DNA from 2 places in the Alteromonas sp. ABD4_190 genome. Region 2 is predicted to be linked to the other one. Evidence: predicted binding sites of a transcription regulator. Region 2 holds the regulator's gene; the other holds the start of a gene.
What was found. Region 2 encodes FNR, which switches genes on or off when oxygen is low (the NO sensors DNR and NnrR bind a similar motif). Its sites were predicted from a motif close to TTGATCTAGATCAA; they were not measured.

Region 1 (9,338 bases), on a different contig from region 2:
ACTTCAGAAGGGTTGCTGTTTTGCTTTTCCCCCGAAGCGGATGCGCATTTTAGGGAAATGAGCGCTCACGTCAACACTTATTTTAAAAAAAGTGTCATATTGGCTTTGAACGCTCAAAATACCAACTACTTCCAGTATTTTAGCTTATTCCTTAACCTGAACTTGCGCCACAGGTTAAGCGGCTTAGCTTTTATCTTACCTTTATAGTTACTATTAAAGTCATCGACTGCATCTAAAATACGTTCGCAATTACGTCCATCTCTATAGGCTTCATGATAATGGGCTAAGTCATTAACCTCTTTCATTAATGATGCTGGTCGCGTCAACGCAGTTTCGATGACGTTTTCTACTTCGCTTACTTCTGTGACATTAAGTAAATGTTGTCCAGGGTTTGTATTGCGATAAGTGACAACAGGTTTGTTCATCATCATAAACTCTAAAATTATAGAGCTGCTGTCACACAACATGACATCTGATTGCTGAAAGTCTTCAAGACGCACATTATCGACAAAGGTAACGTTACTATTTTCATCTGCCAAAGCACGGTATCTATTTAATAGTGCTTGATCGTTGAGTTTAGGATGAAATGTTAAACGCCAATTCCATTTCTTTTCTTTCACTAACTTACTTATTGTGTCGACAAGTATAGGAGCAGAGGTAATGCCTTTAGAAAAAGTGGTGGCGTAGAGAATAGTGGGAACATCGTTTTCCTTCTTATGTGAAGAAAAGTAGTCATCCACTTTAGCCAAACCTGTTTGGTACACTTTAAAAAACTGATGTTTTACCTCAAGCTGCTTGAAATACTCTGTGCTACTTGGCCCCTGAGTACAGTACATATCAAACCACCCACGAATAGAGAAGTGATAGATGATATTTCCACACGCAAATATGGCTAAGGGGTTGTATTCAACAACATCATTAATAGTGTGAAGACGAATTTCATCAGGCTTCAAAAGATCGGGACATTTTCCTTCCAAAAACCACGCTACTTCGTCACCTCTAGCCCTAATGGCCTCTTGTAGTGGTCTATAAATAGGATACGCATAGGAAAGGGCAGTGAAAAATACATAGCGCTAGGGCATTACAACGTCTCGATAAATTCTATTAGCAAGCTACATTATCATTTTTCTCCTTGTGATTTACTACCCTCCTCTTCGCGTGTTGCAATGTAAGGATAGTTACCTGTTGCTTAAAGCATTACAGGTAGGCTCTGTAACCACCCTATCAGTACCAACTCATCTATATTGCTGTTAAAGTTTGCGTAATTCACTTTCTGCATAGTTTATATGAGTGTGTAATGTATAAATCGATTGATAGTTTTAAAGGTGTTTCTCCTACATTAGGAGAGAAAGTCTATGTTGATGACTCGGCAAGAATCGTCGGTGATGTAGTTTTAGAAGATGATGCGAGTATTTGGCCGCTGGTTGCTGCACGCGGTGACGTGAACAAAATTCGTATTGGTGCCCGTTCTAATGTTCAAGATGGCAGTGTTTTACACGTTACCCGTAAATCTGAGAAAAACCCCAACGGCTTCCCACTTATTATTGGTGAGGACGTTACCGTTGGGCATAAGTGTATGCTGCATGGCTGCCAATTGGGTAATCGTATTCTGGTCGGTATGGGCGCTATTGTAATGGATGGCGTTGTTGTTGAAGACGATGTGTTCATTGGCGCAGGTACATTAGTACCTCCAAACAAAAGATTAGAAAGCGGATTTCTTTACGTTGGAAACCCCATGCAAAAGAAAAGGCCACTCAACGACGCTGAATTGGCATTTCTAAAACAGTCTGCCGTTAACTATGTTGTATTGAAAAATGAGTACCTTGAAGAAGCGAACTAGTTTCGCTTCTCACTTTGCTCAACAATATCTCTAACCTGTTTCACAATGTCCGAGGTATCGGGGCGCTTTTGTGTCCATATATAGAAAGCTTCTGCCGCTTGCTCAACCAGCATCCCTAACCCATCTATTTGCGTACTGACACCTAGTTCGGCCGCATCTCTCATAAAGCGCGTAGGTGAATTTTTATAAACCATGTCGTAAACCACTTCACAGTGTTCTAAAACACCATCGTTCAAACTACACGGCAACTCATTACTTAAACTAGCGGCTGTTGAATTGATAATAATATGAGGTGCTATCGTTGCGATATCTTCAAGGGACACCACCTGCACTTTAGCGTTAGACGTGGCGCTTGCGACTTCTTCAGCTTTTGCTTTGGTTCTGTTCGCAATAGTCAGTGAAGCAGCACCCGCTTTTAACAACGGAGAAATAACGCCTCGGGCTGCGCCGCCGGCACCGATAAGCAACACGCGTTTGCCCTTAATTTCCACTCCACTATTAAGTAAATCATTTACCAACCCCACACCATCTGTGTTGAACCCCAGCAGTTCACCGCTGTCACCATTCATTAGAGTATTAACAGCTTGTGCATCTTTAGCTGCTTGGTCATCTACCTTTGCTAAGTTAAAGGCATCAAGCTTAAAAGGCATGGTAACATTGCAGCCTACAGCACCTTCTTGAGCTAAAAACGCTTTAGCAGCTTCAACAAAACCATCTTCAGGCGCAAGTATCTTTTCATAAGAAATCTTTTCTCCAACTTGATCTGCAAACATTTGATGAATAGTTGGTGATAAACTCTGTGCAATAGGATTTCCGAATACAGCGAATTTTTTCATGGGAATACGAGACTTATTTAATATAAAGAAGAAAAGCGATAGTCGTGCTTCGCAGAGTACACCATATGAGCGTATAGGTGGAGAGGAGAAAGTACGGGAATTAGCAAATACGTTTTACGACATTATGGAGACCGACCCATTAGCCAATGAACTACTTGCTATTCACCCTCAGCCATTAGACAGAATTCGCCATGTATTCTTTTTATATTTAAGCTTATGGCTGGGTGGTCCTGATGATTATCAGCAGCAATTTGGCCACCCGCGTCTACGTGCACGCCACCTTCCCTACACCGTAACACCAGAGTTAAAGGCCCAGTGGATGTATTGTATGCGAAAAGCCATGTTTAAAACGGTTGAAGATATCGCCTTAGCTCAACAGTTACTTGATGCACTCGATCAACTTGCCAATCACATGGTGAATACAAAATAAAAAAGCGCGTTGAAAAGATTAACCTTTTAACGCGCAAGTCCCCTGTTACTGTCTACGCTCTTGTTGGCGTATAAAGTAGTGCAATTGTGAAAGCTTCAACTGTTAGGTTTAGGCTTTAGAAGGTGTAACCTACCGATATCGTATATACCCAAGGATCTATTTCAATATCACTCACCTTTCCAGCAGCATCACCTACTTTAAAGGTGGCTTCTGTATCAATATCAATAAATCGAACCGATGCATTGATGTGCCATTTGGTATCTATTTGGTAATCCATTCCCACCTGTGCTGATAAGCCAAATGAATTATCAAGCGATAGGTCGCTTAAGCCAGCTGTTTCATTCGCACCTGTAAACCCTTCATCAAAGATAAAGGTGTAGTTGATACCTGCACCAATGTACGGCTGAAATGCAGAGCTGGCATCATTAAAATAGTAGTTTGCGGTAAGCGTAGGTGGAAGGTGTGTAACTTCACCAAGCTGATTCCCTGTGCCTAGAGGGTCTGCCACAGAAAAGTTCACGTCGTGCTTAAAGGGCGTTGCGGCAAGCAGCTCGATATTAATATTATCGGTAATAAAGTACGCTACATTTAAACCTAGTTGAGTATCGTTATCGATATTAAGGGCCACGCCAAGATCAGTTCCACCCGCTACGATGTTAGAAGTCGATTCGTCAGGAGCAACGGTAGTAAGACCGCCACGAACAATCCAGTCGCCCTGTTGATGAGCGTTAGCTAAAGGTGAAAGTGCAGCAAGTGTAAGGCAAAGTGCAGATGCAGATAAAAAGTGTTTGCGCATGATGTGTCTCTTTTGTGTTTAACTAAGATGACGCTACTTTACGCCCTTGGTTAAGAGAAACATTGATCCAGCGCAAGCTTGATAACTCACTGAAACAAAGATGATATTCGGACTTGATTCAGATCAAAACACGCCGTATGTTCATTTCACACGGCGTGTTTTGTAATTGATGACTTTAGTTAAAACAGTAGAAGCGACCTTACTGCGTTAAATTCACCAGTCAGTAGGCTTTAACCAGTCAGTTAACTTAGCTTCAGCGCTACCCGGTGCCGGCGTATAGCAATACTCCCAGCGGGCTAAGGGCGGCATCGACATTAAAATAGACTCTGTGCGCCCTCCGGTTTGTAATCCAAACAGGGTACCGCGGTCGAATACTAGATTGAATTCGACGTAGCGACCTCGGCGATAAAGTTGGAAATCACGCTCTCTTTCACCAAAGTCGGTTTGCTTACGGCGTTCAACAATAGGAACGTAAGCATCGATGAAACCATTGCCTACCGCCTGCATAAATGCAAATGACTGTTCAAAGCCCAGTTCGTTCAGGTCGTCAAAGAACAACCCTCCCACGCCGCGAGTTTCGTTTCGATGTTTTAAATAAAAATAGTCGTCACACCACTTTTTATACTTAGGGTATACATTATCGCCAAACGGCTTACATAATTTCTTTGCAGTATCATGCCAGTGCACAACATCATCTTTGAACGGATAAAACGGCGTTAAGTCAAAACCACCGCCAAACCACCAGATAGGTGCTTCACCTTCTTTTTCCGCAATAAAAAAGCGAACATTAGCGTGTGACGTTGGGATATACGGGTTATGTGGGTGAATAACAAGTGATACGCCCATTGCCTGAAAGTTTCTTCCCGCAAGCTCAGGACGATTTGCCGTTGCTGATGCAGGCATTTGACTGCCAAACACGTGAGAAAAGTTAACGCCGCCCTGCTCAATCACCGCACCGTTTTTTAAGACTCGAGAGCGACCACCTCCCCCTTCTTCACGCTGCCAACTGTCTTCGACAAACTGACCTTTCCCGTCGGCGAGCTCGAGGGTTTGGCAAATGGTGTCCTGCAGCCCTAGTAGATAGCTTTTTACTTGTTCGATTACTTCAGCGGCATTTTTACCGTCCAGTAATTCTGCTGACGTCATGCTCTTATTACCTCTGCTGTGTCACCATCGCGAATGGTACTGGGTTTAGTTGCACCGCCTACTGCACCGTCAACGTAGAAGACGGAATCAGCGAATACGGCTTTTGCTTCTTCAGTGGTGATGGCTGGCGGTTGACCGGTTAAGTTAGCGCTTGTAGAAACTAACGGTTTACCTAACTTGTTGCACAGCTCTAGTACTACTGGATGATTAGTTACACGCACAGCTATTTTATTATGCTTGCCGGTTAACCAAACCGGCGCCGATGACGACTTAGGTAATAGCCAAGTATTAGGGCCTGGCCAGCTAGAGAAAATATCGGTGCGTCGGTGTGGTCGTATGGCGTTGTCGTTGACATAGGGCAATAGCTGACTGTAATTGGCAGCTATTAAAATAACGCCCTTTTCTACCGGTCGTTGTTTTATCTCTAACAACGCATTTACCGCTGCTTCGTTGTCCGGGTCACATCCAATGCCCATTACCGCTTCGGTTGGATAAACGATTAAACTTCCCGCTTCAAAAGCGGCAACAACAGGGTCTACTTCAGACGAATTAGCCTCAACGGGGGTAAACGTGTTTACGTTCCCATTTTGGATATCAGACATGGTTTTAATCTCTACGTATAGTTCTTCGTATAATTACTTTTTATAGCCGCAAGCCGGCTGAGGACACTGTAACTGCCCCTTTTTGTCTATCAATACTCCCCAACCGCAGTCTGGGCAGCTTTCATTAACCGGCGTGAAATTTAGCACATATCGACATTGTGGATAATGGTTGCACGCAAAAAACTGTTTGCCGTATTTGTTAGTACGCGAGATTAGATGCCCTTTCTTACACTTTGGACAATCCACCAAAGTATCTTCTTTTTCTTTAATGGGCTCTATGTGATGGCATGAAGGAAAATTTGTACAGCCGATAAACATGCCAAACCGCCCTTTCTTTATGGCTAAGTCGGATGCGCATTCAGGGCAGGCTACACCGTCTAAGGTTTTCAGTATGGTGGTTTGTTTATCGTGAAGTGGCTTACTAAAGCTACATTCCGGATAGCCCGCACACCCGATAAAAGGGCCGGATTTACTGTTCTTTATATGAAGAGGTTTACCGCACTCGGGGCAATCTCCGAAATTATCATCGAGAGCATGCTCGTGCGCTGAAAAAAGTGAGTGGTCTATTTTAGACATGTATTAGACGTTAAGGCCTTAACGCGCTGTGATTCACAGCGCATTTTGTAAGTAAAGATTTAAGTATCGGTGACTACGACTACACTAATGCAGCACGCCATCTGGCTCTTCGAACAAAAGATCTTCCATTTGTTCGTAGGCTTTCTCTTTGCCAGGTACGTTGAATAGTACCATTAGCACAACCCACTTGAGGTCTTCTAAACAGAATTCATTGGAATCGATTTCCATTACCCGATCTATCACCATTTCACGTGTAGACGCATCTAGTACATTAACCTGTTCTAAGAACATAAGAAAACCACGACATTCCACATCTAAACGCATCTGTTCTTCGTGGGTGTAGATACGGCTTAAGCTAGTGCTAATCCCTTTACACAAGTACGGCTTGATATCCGTTTCTTGAAGAGCCGCTAGCTTCTCTAACCAAGCGAGGGCTTTATAAATCTCATCGTGATGGAAACCTGCACGCACAAGTTCTTCCGTTAATTCGTCTTGATCAACACGAATTTCCGTTTCACTGTGAATGAAGTTTTCAAACAGATACATGAGGATATCGAACATATTATTTTCCCCTCAATTTAACGTAACCACCAGGGACAGCGGCTACTAAACCACGCAACTCATATTCTAATAAAGATGCCATTGCTTGCGATACAGATAAGGCATTGCGCTGGGCTATAACATCAATAGCGGTGATGTCATAATCCACACTAGCTAATAATTTATCGGTTGCCAAGCTATTCGCTGCACTTTTTTCGTTGGGCTCGTTTACATCCAAGCTCAGTTGTTCAGGCTGAAAACTAATTTCATCAAGAATATCGTTAATATTAATTACTAATTTGGCGCCCTGCTGGATTAACCAATGGCAGCCTTCAGAGTACGCGTGAAAGATACTACCAGGTACAGCGAATACTTCTCGTCCCAAATCTGCGGCCAAATTCGCAGTTATCAAGGTACCGCTCTTAATTTTTGCCTCTACCACTAAAGTTCCAAGTGATAACGACGCGATAATTCTATTTCGCCTAGGGAAATGCCAGGGTTTAGGGCCTACACCAGGGAAGAACTCTGTCACCAATGCCCCCTGGCACTCAATAATTTCTTCAGCCAATGAAAGGTTTTTCGTTGGATAACAATTATCTGGCCCCGTACCCATAACTGCAATTGTTCCGCCCTTTTCTTTCATGCTTCCTTTATGTGCCGCGCCATCTATTCCCGATGCGAGCCCACTCGTAACCGTTACACCATTGGCAGACAAGCCCTTTGCAAAATTTTCAGCAATAGACTTCCCATGAATGCTTGCTCGTCTGCTTCCAACAATGGCCACTTGTGGCGCACTGAGCAATGAGCTTTCGCCCTCAACAAACAAAACCAATGGAGGGTTACTTAACTGCTTTAATCTTTTTGGGTAAAAGGGTGATTCAATAGATATTATGGACCGGCTAGCCTCTCTTTCGAGCCATTTAATTGCTCGCCCCACCCGCGAAGGTGACATTTTTGTTGTCAACGCTTGAATATGCGGAAAATCAGATTGGTGCTGATATAAATCTAATGGTTTTATACCTGAAGCTACAATAGCATCAAGCCATTTTTTGCTTGGTATTGAGTGTGCAGAGGCAAAATTCAACCAAGCAAGATCTTGTTCGGTTAGCGTTTGAGATGATGCTGAAGTATTTTTAGAAATAAAAGGCGTCATTGCCGCTCCTGATAGTAAGCGGCAATGAAACTTTTAAGGGTTAAGGGTTAGCAACTATATTACCGCGCTTGACACCTTTACTCGCTCGCGTAATTAAACCATAACTTGCCGCATTAAAGGTTTTAAACACTATTAACTCACCAATTTTAAGTGCTGGTTGATGAACCGTATTAATAAACAAGTCACCTTTAGCACCGGGCTCATCAGTATAGCGAGGGTTCTCTTCGTTAATTATTGAAGGCCCCTGAGCGTATATACCCATAACTGTACCTGGCTCAACTTGATTGCTACCCAAGTCCAATATCACGACGTCGTATCTTCCAAGTAAATCATGATCGTGAAGATCGCCAATCACAGCACCACGAGTGCTAGTAGCTGCTTTGAGCTCGAAGCTTTCAGGGTGTTCAAAACCTCCAGATAACAGCTTGTCACCGCGTCTTGCTTCTTGGTTTACAGTATCGATGTAAAGCAAGATAGCGTCTTCCGATTCACCTTCTTTTATGACGTCTGCTGTCGAAATATGAGTCGCCTGAATACCCAGCACATTTCCTTTAAGGTCGGTAATGGTATCGTGCTTTCTTACTACTCTGTACTGTTCCTCAGTACTGTTTTGTTTTTGACCTAAAACAAAATCGTTAGAAGAGAAAACAATATTGCCATCGCCATTACCAAGCACGCGCGGCAACATTTCATATGCAGCTTCGTCAATAATAGTGTGCTGTTTAATAAAAGGGGCAATAGTTTCCCAAGCCAGTACATCAATAGGGTTTGGTTTTACTCTTTTATCTGCGTTTGGTGATAAATTGAAGGAGGGTTTGTCTCGTTGAACTGACAATACAGGTTTGCCATCAACGATAGTAAGAACAATCACATCTCCTGGATAAATTAAGTGAGGGTTCTCTATTTGAGTGTTGGTACGCCATAGTTCAGGCCATAACCAAGGCTCACTTAAAAATACGCTTGAAATACCCCAAAGCGTATCTCCCTTTTTTACTGTGTAAGTTTTTGGCGCATCATCCTTGAGTTGAAGCGCAAGTGCGGGTAGCGCAAATAGCATGCATAGTGCTATCGCTAACGGTCTACGAATTTTACTGAATCGCATTTTGAATTTTACCACCTCTAATACACTCCCTGCTGTTTATTGTTGTTTTTCCAGACAACATTACTATATCAGTACATCTATTTAATATTAAAGGCTTTAGTAAAAAACTGCACGAAAGCCTCGATATAAGTTAGAATAATAACCCAAATCTTTATGTAAAGCGTGCTAATAAATTGATCGTATACCAATTTATACAGCGAAAAGGTGAAATGATAGGCCATGGCAATTTTAGACGTATTAAGCTTTCCTGATGAACGTCTTCGCACGGTAGCTAAGCCGGTTGAAGAAGTTAACGACGAAATTAAACAATTGGTATC
Region 2 (9,338 bases):
CAAACGAGAGCAAAGCGAACAAGTCGTTTTTCCTTCAGGAATTTTGTCTTTAACAATAGAGTAGGTGTCTTCTTCTACAATCTTGTAGTCAACGCCAATGCTGTCTAAGTACTCGGGCAAAATATGTTCAGGAAAACCAGGTTGCTTCTGGTCAAGATTTACCGCAATAATATCAAAATGAATAGGCGCAATCTTCTTTAAAAACAATAAAATATCAAGCATGGTATAGCTGTCTTTACCGCCCGATAAACACACCATAACCTTGTCGTTGTTTTCAATCATACCGAAATCGCCAATGGCCTTACCCACGTTGCGACGAAGTCGTTTCTGAAGTTTGTTGAAGTTGTACTTTTGCTTACTTTGCGCGGCGTTTAACGTCGGCGCATCAGCACTGCTTGTGCCTAAACTCATAATTAACTAGCTTGGTTTGTGATAAAGGTGCCATTATACATTAAAGCGCCTTTTCGAGACTATGGCTGTGTTGTTAAATTTATCGAGAAGCGTTAAGTACTGATTTAAGCGTGTATGATTAACTCTCGGAATAAACCGCTAAATGCGCAGGTTTTTTTTAACGCCCATCGCCGATTCGCCATTTGTCGCCACCAAGTGTCTTGGTATTTAAGCGCAATTAAGTCGTTAACTACACGGTTATCGGTGATTCAAACCCATCTGGCTTAATCGCAAGTACGTCACAATTTAGTTCATCAATAACGTGCTCGGCAGTATTGCCAATAAGCGCCGCCGAAATACCAACCCGTCCCACGGTGCCTATTACAACTAACTCGGCATCGAGTGTTTTAGCCACTTGCGGGATAACTTTTTCAGGCAAGCCTTCTTTCACCACACATTTATTTTCTGGAATACCATATTTCAGCGCGTGACTACGCATTTCTTTCATATGATGATTTTTTACCGCATCGTGATACGTATCAGGGTCAAACTCTGGCACTTCAATGGCAATGTTAAGTGGAGTTGTAGGGTAGCTATTCACTAAATTAACGTTACCTTTCAACAAAGAAGCATAATCGTTAGCGATGATCGTAAGCTTGTCGTTTAACGCAGCATGCTCGTCATCTTCGCTGCCTACGTTTACTGCAGCTATAATTTCACCGCCTTCTGGCCAGTCGTGTTCTTTAACGAGCAGTACAGGGCGTGGGCACTTGCGCATTAGATGCCAGTCTGTAGGGGTAAAGATCACTGAGGCAAGGTCGTCATGTTTTTTAGTGGCTTTTACCACTAAGTCAATTTGGTTATTAAGGGCGTAATAAATAATCGACTCATAAGTACGGTTGTTCCACTCAACCACAATATCGGTCTCTGAAAAGCCTTGTTCTTTTAGCTGGGCAGATAACCATTTGGCGTGCTCTTTTGTAACGGCATCGCGCATTGATTCACGTTCGTCGGGGCTAAGCATGGTTGTCATATCGTAAGACAAATCATATACCACCATCATAGCGGTAACCGTGGCGCCGGTTTTTGACGCAAGTTCATAGGCACGGCTTAGGGCAGGCTGGTTGTCACGTTCCGCGTCCACCACGGCAAGAATTCGTTTACACTCAATCATAACGTCTCCTCAACTACAAAGCTTTGTATGGCTGTCGACATCGATATTGTTTCAAAACCGTTTACATTAACTATAAACGACATTTAGAAAAACGTGAGTTGTTTTCGATCAAGGATTAAATAATTCGTTGATAAAAAAAGGGCCAATTCGAATGTTACGGGAGCTTTAACGCACAATGGATGGATATCGTGTAACCCAGTGAGGGAATACAGTGAAACTTTAAAGGTTAAAACTAAAAAGCGCGCATGTAGCGCGCTAAAGATACCAGAAGAATAAATTAACCGTTACAGACTACGCTAGGGCCATTTAACGCCTCTAACTTGGTATTTAACCGATCAAAATCCAAAATAGAGATCAATTTACCGTCAACCTTGATAATGTTTTCCTTCTGAAAACGGCTCAGTAAACGGCTAATGGTTTCTATCGTTAAGCCTAAATAGTTTCCAATTTCGTTGCGCGTCATGGTTAAGTGGAATTCTCTATGGGAAAAGCCGCGTTCCTCAAAGCGCTGAGAAAGATGTGAGATAAAATATAATAAACGCTCTTCTGCAGTACGCTTGTTTAAAAGCATGATCATGTCGTGATCTTGTTTTATTTCAGCGCTCATGAAGCTCATGATCTGGTGGCGCAGCTTTGGAAATTGCACTGACATTTCGTCGAGAGTCTCGTAGGGAAGCTCACACACCATGGCTGTTTCTAGCGCAGAGGTGTAGCTTTGGTGTTTGTTCTCTCTTAATGCATCGAAACCGATAATGTCACCAGGAAAGTGGAAACCGGTAATCTGTTCTTCACCTTCGGTATTAGTCACAAATGATTTGAATGAACCGGTTCTCACTGCAAATAGAGAACGGAATTTATCACCAGTTTGAATCAGCGTGTCACCTTTATGAAGCGGCTTCTTGCGTTCAATAATATCGTCAAGAGATTCGATTTCTGTTTTGTTTAACGCCACCGGTAAACACAGGTGACTGAAACTACAGTTTTGACAGTGAATAGAAAATTGGCTTCCTTTGCTCATAATGCACGCTCTGTAAAAGAATACCCGACAATAATACACCCATTTTTAAACGATTGCGCTATGAATAAGATAAGCGGCATATATGGCCATTATTCCTGCAATAATTTGTCTAACATGGTTATGTTGAAAACATCGAACTATATACTGGCTACCAGCGCTTGCGGCGAGCAAGGTGGGTAATGTACCTAAACCGAAGAAGAACATAATAGCAGCGCCTTCTAGCGCATTCCCCGCCGCGAGAGACCAGGTAAGTGTGGAATACACCAACCCGCAAGGAAGCCAACCCCAAATAAAACCATAGGGAATAGCGCTAAAAGGGGTTTTAAAAGGTAAAAAACGCTTAGATAATGGCTGCAGTTTGGAAAATAAACCTTTTCCTGCGTTTTCCAACACCGTTAAACCCGTCCACCATTTGCCTAAATAACAGGCCAGCAACAACAGCATAAGGCCGCTTAGCAAGGATAGGGCATAGTTGGCAAGGGGCACGTAGTCGGCGGCTATTTTGCCAAGCGCCCCGGTTATTGCTCCGGCGATGGTGTAGCTCACTATACGTCCCATGTTATAGGCAAGGGTATAGGGTAGTGCTGAAGCGCCTTTAGGCGATACCATCCTTAGCGCAGCGACAATTCCACCGCACATTCCCACACAGTGAACTCCGCCGGCTAAGCCGATAAGAAAGGCAGAGAAGTAGTTAATCCCTTCCATTTGGCGCTTGGCTTTTGTCTACTTTATTGTCTTGAAGTTGCTTGCGTTGCTCAGCTAGCTTTTTTTCTTCTGGCGGAAGGTCATCGTCAAATAGAATACTGTACCCCTGACGGTCTAGATCCTCGAATTGATTAGTTTTCACCGCCCAAAAGAATATCACGATAGCGACAGCGACTATGATAATGGCGATTGGAATTAATACGTAAATAATACTCATGCTATTTGCTCAAAAGTCGCGTTGAGTTTGTGACTACAATAATACTGCTTAACGACATACCAACAACAGCCATCCACGGTGAAAGTAGGCCAGACACGGCGAAAGGCAGAATCAAAACGTTGTAACCTACCGACCATCCTATATTTTGTCTAATTTTTTGCTTCACTTGGTGAGCGGTTTTAATCAGTTCAGGTACAGAAAGTAGCTGATCGCCAAGTAATATGACATCAGCAGCAGTTTTAGCCACGTCTGTGGCATTACCCACTGCAATTGCCACATCTGCACTGGCGAGCACAGGTGCATCATTAATACCATCACCCATCATCATTACTTTCGCGCCAGATTGCTGCATAGCCTGTACAGCATCGTATTTCTGCTCTGGTGTGAGCCCACCTTTAGCTGTTGATATTGGCAAGGAAGCGGTAAGAGCGTCCACGTTTTGTTGTGTATCGCCACTTAATACTGCAAGGGTGTGACTTTTTGCCAGAATATTTAAGGTTTCTTGAGTATCCTCTCGCAACGTGTCGCTTACCTCAAACGCCGCCATAATACGGCCCTTCAAGGTGACAAACACATTGGCTGACGGATAATCCTTAAGAAGCTTTTGTTGTGATTCGTGGACACAAAATTGGGCAGAGCCCATTGAAAACAAGGTGTCGTTAATTTCACCGCTGATGCCGCCTCCTGGCGTCACGGTAAAATTAACCACATTGTGGATAGTTTGTCTGCTGGAGGCATTATCCGTACCATGGACGTTACTATCGCCAAGGGCTTTATTGGCGCTAAAGGCTTTAGCAATTGGGTGTTCAGAGCGAGATTCTAGCGCGCGGGCGATTGATAGCGCACTTTGGCTGTCTACGCCGTCAGCATACCAGGCGTTTGATATAGTGAACTTACCTTGTGTCAGCGTACCGGTTTTGTCGAGTGCGATAGTGTCAATGCCAGTGATTTGCTCAAGCGCATCGGCGCGTTTTAGTAAAATACCTTGTCGGTTTAACTTTGCCATAGCGCAGGTTAACGCTGATGGTGTAGCCAACCCTAATGCGCAAGGACAGGTTGCTACCAACACGGAAATGGTGATCCAAAACGCATCATCACTGCCGTTATAGGCCCAAAAGCCATAAGTTAAGGCAGAAACCAGCAAGACAGCTGTCACAAAATATCGAGAAAAGTTATCAGCTATTTGTGCCGCTTTAGGCTTATTCGCCATAGCACTTGCTTGCAGCCTTACAATTTGATTTACCAGTGCATTTTTGAGAGTTTGTGTCACTTTAATGGTAAGGCTGCCGTCTTGACACACAGTACCACCATATACGGTGCTACTGTTTGACTTGCGCACCGGGTTAAACTCACCGGTAAGCATAGATTCGTCAACCGCTGCGTTACCTTCGGTCACCACCCCATCAATGGGGATCGTTTCACCAGGCTTAACCAGCACCACATCGTCAATTTTTAACTGCTTTGCCAGACACTCGGTTAGGCTGCCATCTGGCAGTAATTTGGTGGCTGAAACGGGTACATACTGCATCATATTGGCAGAAATCTGTGCGGCGCGATGACGGCTACGATGTTCTAAAAAGCGGCTAAGTAATAGCAGGAAAATGAACATACAAATAGATTCAAAATACACATCGCCTTGCTCTAATACTGTAGAGCGAATTCCGGCTATGTAGGTACCGAATACGGCGAGCGTAACGGGCACATCCATATTAACCGTTCTGGCGCTTAGCGCTTTGGCGGCGCCCACATAAAAAGTGCTGCCTGAGTACAGTACTACAGGTGTAGTAAGCGTAAGGGCGACCCAGTAAAAATACTGTCGGGTTTCTAATTCAATAGCGCCAAACCAGTCAAAATACAGCCCCGTCATCAGCATCATCACCTGCATGGTCATAATGCCTGCAAGGCCAAGCTTCTTCAGAAAGGTCTTTTGTTCGCGTTTATAACTGGCTTCGTGTTCATCGGGGTGAAATGGCGACCCAATATAACCAATGCGTTTTAGTGTAGAAAGAATTTGGCTAAGCTTAATTTGAAACGGTGACCAAGTAACTAAAGCGCGACGCTCTTGAACATTTACAGCTACTTGCTTGATGCCTTCAACTTTTGATAATTGCTTTTCAATTAGCCATCCACACGCAGCGCACGTGATACCTTCAAGGGTTAATTGAATCTGCTTATCTTGCCCCTCATCAAAAACGAATTCTTCTTGAAGAGCAGGGTCGTCATACACTTTGAGTTTGTCGAGTGTCTCTAGAATGCCATCGTCAGATTTTTGCGCCGGTTCGGTTCTAAACTGGTAATAGTCTTCAAGACCATTGGTTACAATGGCTTCGGCCACGGCTAAACATCCAGGACAACACATGTCGCGTTGCTGCCCTAATATGACGGTAGTAAATTTTCCATCGTCGGAGCCCGCAATAGGCAAGCCGCAATGGTAACAGTCGTGCTCGGCCATTATGGATTGAATTTCATCTTGCCAGAGTGGGGCAGATAGATGGTATTTTGAATTTTCCAGCTATCATCAATAGGGGTTAGCGATACGCGCCATTTACCATCAAGATCTTCTTCGACAAAACCGCGATAAATACCCTTAGCATCGCGGCTTAATAAAACGCTGACATCACGCTCTTCAAGCGTTACGTGATAAAAGCTTAGTTTAACCGCATTACCTTCTTGTGGAATACCTGAATGAAACTCTAGCGCTATGCTGCCATCTTCAATGGTTAAATCGGTAGTGATATTCATGCGACGGGCTACGGCTTCTTTATCCAATCGCGCATTAATTGCTTTTCCTTCCTTGTAGTAGTCGTCCACCACTAGGCTATCTTCAGTACTAATAGCAAGCTTTAATAATACGCCGCCCATAATGAGCGTGATAATAGGAACGGCAATTAAAAACCAGGGCCAGAACTCTTTATACCAGGGTCTATTCATTGAAATCTTTTCTCGTGTTTACTTCGCTAACAACATATTTATTTTTACTGCCCCAACTACATGTTTAGCCGGGAAATAAGAATAAATATAATGTTTGCGAGACATACTAAATGTGAACAAAGATTGTTCGTACAGCACTCCCTATATCGCTGTATTTTCTCATAAAAAAAGCCCCGTAGTAACGAGGCTTTTTAAGATATTTAATGATTTAAATCATTAATCATTTGAAAGGCTGTAAACATACGCTGCAACAACGTGAATTTTGTCATCACCCAAGGTTTTCTTGAATGAAGGCATTACACCGTTACGACCGTAAGTAAGCGTTTCTGTTACCGCTCTGTGGCTGCCGCCGTATAGCCAGATATTGTCAGTAAGGTTTGGTGCACCAAGTGCTTGGTTACCTTTACCGTCCATACCGTGACAAGCCGCACACGCTGCGAAACGTGCTTTACCTGCTTCTGCAAGCTGAGGGTCCACATCGCGACCGCTTAAACTAAGTACGTAGTTAACCGCTTCTTCGATACCGTCTTCACCCATAGCATCTAGCCATGCTGGCATAGCTGCTTTACGACCAAGCGTAAGAGTTTCAACGATTTTCGCACCTGAACCACCGTACAACCAGTCGTTGTCCGTTAGGTTAGGGAAGCCGCCATTTTGACCACGAGCATCAGAACCGTGACACTGAGAGCAATTTTGTAGGAACAAACGCTGACCTACTTTGTTTGCTTCTGGGTCTTTAGCCAGTTCTTCAACAGGAACTTGTGCATACGCTTCGAAGATCGGGTCGAACTTCTCAGCAGCAAAATCAAGTTCACGGTCATATTCTACTAGATAGCCTTGCTCTTTTGCGTCAATACGCGCTTGAGCAGACTCTTCTAGCGACTGGATATTTTGGTTAGAACTCTTCCAACCCCAAATACCTTCATACGCACCTAGGCCAGGATAAAGCGCTAGGTATATAAAGCCCCAAACGATGGTCATGTAGAACATAATTGTCCACCAGCGAGGTAGTTGGTTATTTAACTCCTCAATACCATCAAATTCGTGACCCATTGACTCACCTTCAGCGACGCCAGTCTTGTTAGACAGGCACCAGCGAAGAAGGAAGTAGCAACCAATGATCAACCCTAGGGTTATCACGGAAATCCAAATTGTCCAAAACATACTCATGAGTTCGAGACTCCTGCTAATCTTCTTTTGATTTTTCTTTTTCTTCGTCTGCAAACGGTAAGTTTGCTGCTTCATCGAATTTCTTCTTGTTGCGGCCGCTAAACGCCCACCACACGACGCCGATGAAGCTTACAAAGACGATGACAGTAAAAATGCTGCCTACAATTCCCTGGTCCATATTATTTCAAATGTGTGCCAAGAGACTGTAGATAAGCAATAAGGGCCTGCATTTCCGTTTTACCCTGTACTGCCGCTTTCGCACCCGCAATATCTTCGTCGGTATACGGAACACCAAATCCACGGAATACTTCCATTTTTTCAGCTGTTAACTCGCCATTAAGCGTGTTTTCCGCAAGCCAAGGGAAACCTGGCATGTTCGACTCTGGTACTACGTTACGAGGATTAAGCAGGTGAACTCGGTGCCATTCGTCGCTGTAACGACCACCAACACGTGCTAGGTCAGGACCAGTACGCTTAGAACCCCAAAGGAAAGGGTGCTCCCATACTGACTCACCGGCAACGCTGTAGTGACCATAACGCTCTGTTTCTGCGCGGAATGGACGGATCATCTGGCTGTGACACCCTACACAACCTTCACGGATGTAGATGTCACGACCTTCAAGCTCAAGCGCTGTATATGGACGTAGGCCTGTTACTGGTTCCATTACTTGCTGTTGAAACATCAACGGCGTAATTTGAACCATGGCACCGAAGCTGATAGCGATAAGGATTAATACCGTTAACAGACCGACGTTCTTTTCAATTAACTCATGTGCGTTTTTCATTATTCGTCTCCTTTACTACGCTGGCTGAGTCGCTGGATCTGCAGCGATACTGCCTTTAGGTGCACGAACGGTTTTCCATGTGTTGTATGCCATAACAAGCATACCTGCTACCACGAAACAACCACCAATGAAACGAACCACATAGAAAGGCTTAGATGCTTCTAATGACTCAACAAAGCTATAGGTTAACGTACCGTCAGCATTTACTGCACGCCACATTAGACCCTGTAGTACACCAGACATCCACATTGCTACGATGTATAGAACAACACCGATAGTTGCGAACCAGAAGTGTACGTTAACTAGCTTGGTGCTATACATAGCGCGCTGACCGAATAGCACTGGAATTAAGTGGTAAATTGAACCAATTGAAACCATTGCAACCCAACCTAGAGCACCAGAGTGTACGTGACCAATTGTCCAGTCAGTGTAGTGTGATAGTGCATTAACGGTCTTGATTGCCATCATTGGGCCTTCGAAGGTAGACATACCGTAGAAAGACAATGAAACAATAAGGAAACGCAATACTGGGTCGGTGCGAAGTTTATGCCACGCGCCAGATAGCGTCATAATACCGTTAATCATACCACCCCAAGATGGAACGAATAGGATAATAGACATCACCATACCTAATGACTGAGTCCAGTCTGGTAGGGCAGTGTAGTGAAGGTGGTGAGGACCAGCCCAGATATACAGAGAGATAAGTGCCCAGAAGTGAACAATTGAAAGTCTGTATGAATAAACCGGGCGACCAGCTTGCTTAGGTACGAAGTAGTACATCATACCAAGGAAGCCCGCAGTTAGGAAAAAGCCTACCGCGTTATGGCCGTACCACCACTGCATCATAGCGTCTACTGCGCCTGCATACAGTGAATACGATTTAGTGAAAGATACCGGAATAGCCATGCTGTTACCAATATGGAGAATTGCAACAGTTAACATGAACGC

Region 1: ACXAFM_RS09195 (OmpW family outer membrane protein) is a predicted target of FNR. The motif match lies at 4,016-4,029, and genes of this name have one in related genera.

Annotation. Positions count from the first base shown of each region.
Region 1 covers NZ_JBSWWN010000001.1:2,087,119-2,096,456, forward strand. Annotated here, with positions in the region: gene ACXAFM_RS09175 (UDP-N-acetylglucosamine 2-epimerase) at 126-953, opposite strand; gene ACXAFM_RS09180 (gamma carbonic anhydrase family protein) at 1,298-1,840, shown strand; gene aroE (shikimate dehydrogenase) at 1,837-2,676, opposite strand; gene ACXAFM_RS09190 (group II truncated hemoglobin) at 2,675-3,106, shown strand; gene ACXAFM_RS09195 (OmpW family outer membrane protein) at 3,222-3,902, opposite strand; gene hemF (oxygen-dependent coproporphyrinogen oxidase) at 4,116-5,048, opposite strand; gene tsaC (L-threonylcarbamoyladenylate synthase type 1 TsaC) at 5,045-5,650, opposite strand; gene ACXAFM_RS09210 (DNA topoisomerase family protein) at 5,684-6,226, opposite strand; gene ACXAFM_RS09215 (DUF494 family protein) at 6,311-6,787, opposite strand; gene dprA (DNA-processing protein DprA) at 6,789-7,919, opposite strand; gene ACXAFM_RS09225 (LysM peptidoglycan-binding domain-containing protein) at 7,960-9,021, opposite strand; gene def (peptide deformylase) at 9,241-9,338, shown strand, end outside.
Region 2 covers NZ_JBSWWN010000002.1:7,658-16,995, forward strand. Annotated here, with positions in the region: gene ttcA (tRNA 2-thiocytidine(32) synthetase TtcA) at 1-411, opposite strand, end outside; gene uspE (universal stress protein UspE) at 641-1,564, opposite strand; gene fnr (fumarate/nitrate reduction transcriptional regulator Fnr) at 1,842-2,582, opposite strand; gene ACXAFM_RS17660 (sulfite exporter TauE/SafE family protein) at 2,628-3,287, opposite strand; gene ccoS (cbb3-type cytochrome oxidase assembly protein CcoS) at 3,274-3,504, opposite strand; gene ACXAFM_RS17670 (heavy metal translocating P-type ATPase) at 3,506-5,956, opposite strand; gene ACXAFM_RS17675 (FixH family protein) at 5,956-6,435, opposite strand; gene ccoP (cytochrome-c oxidase, cbb3-type subunit III) at 6,652-7,605, opposite strand; gene ACXAFM_RS17685 (cbb3-type cytochrome oxidase subunit 3) at 7,622-7,783, opposite strand; gene ccoO (cytochrome-c oxidase, cbb3-type subunit II) at 7,785-8,390, opposite strand; gene ccoN (cytochrome-c oxidase, cbb3-type subunit I) at 8,406-9,338, opposite strand, start outside.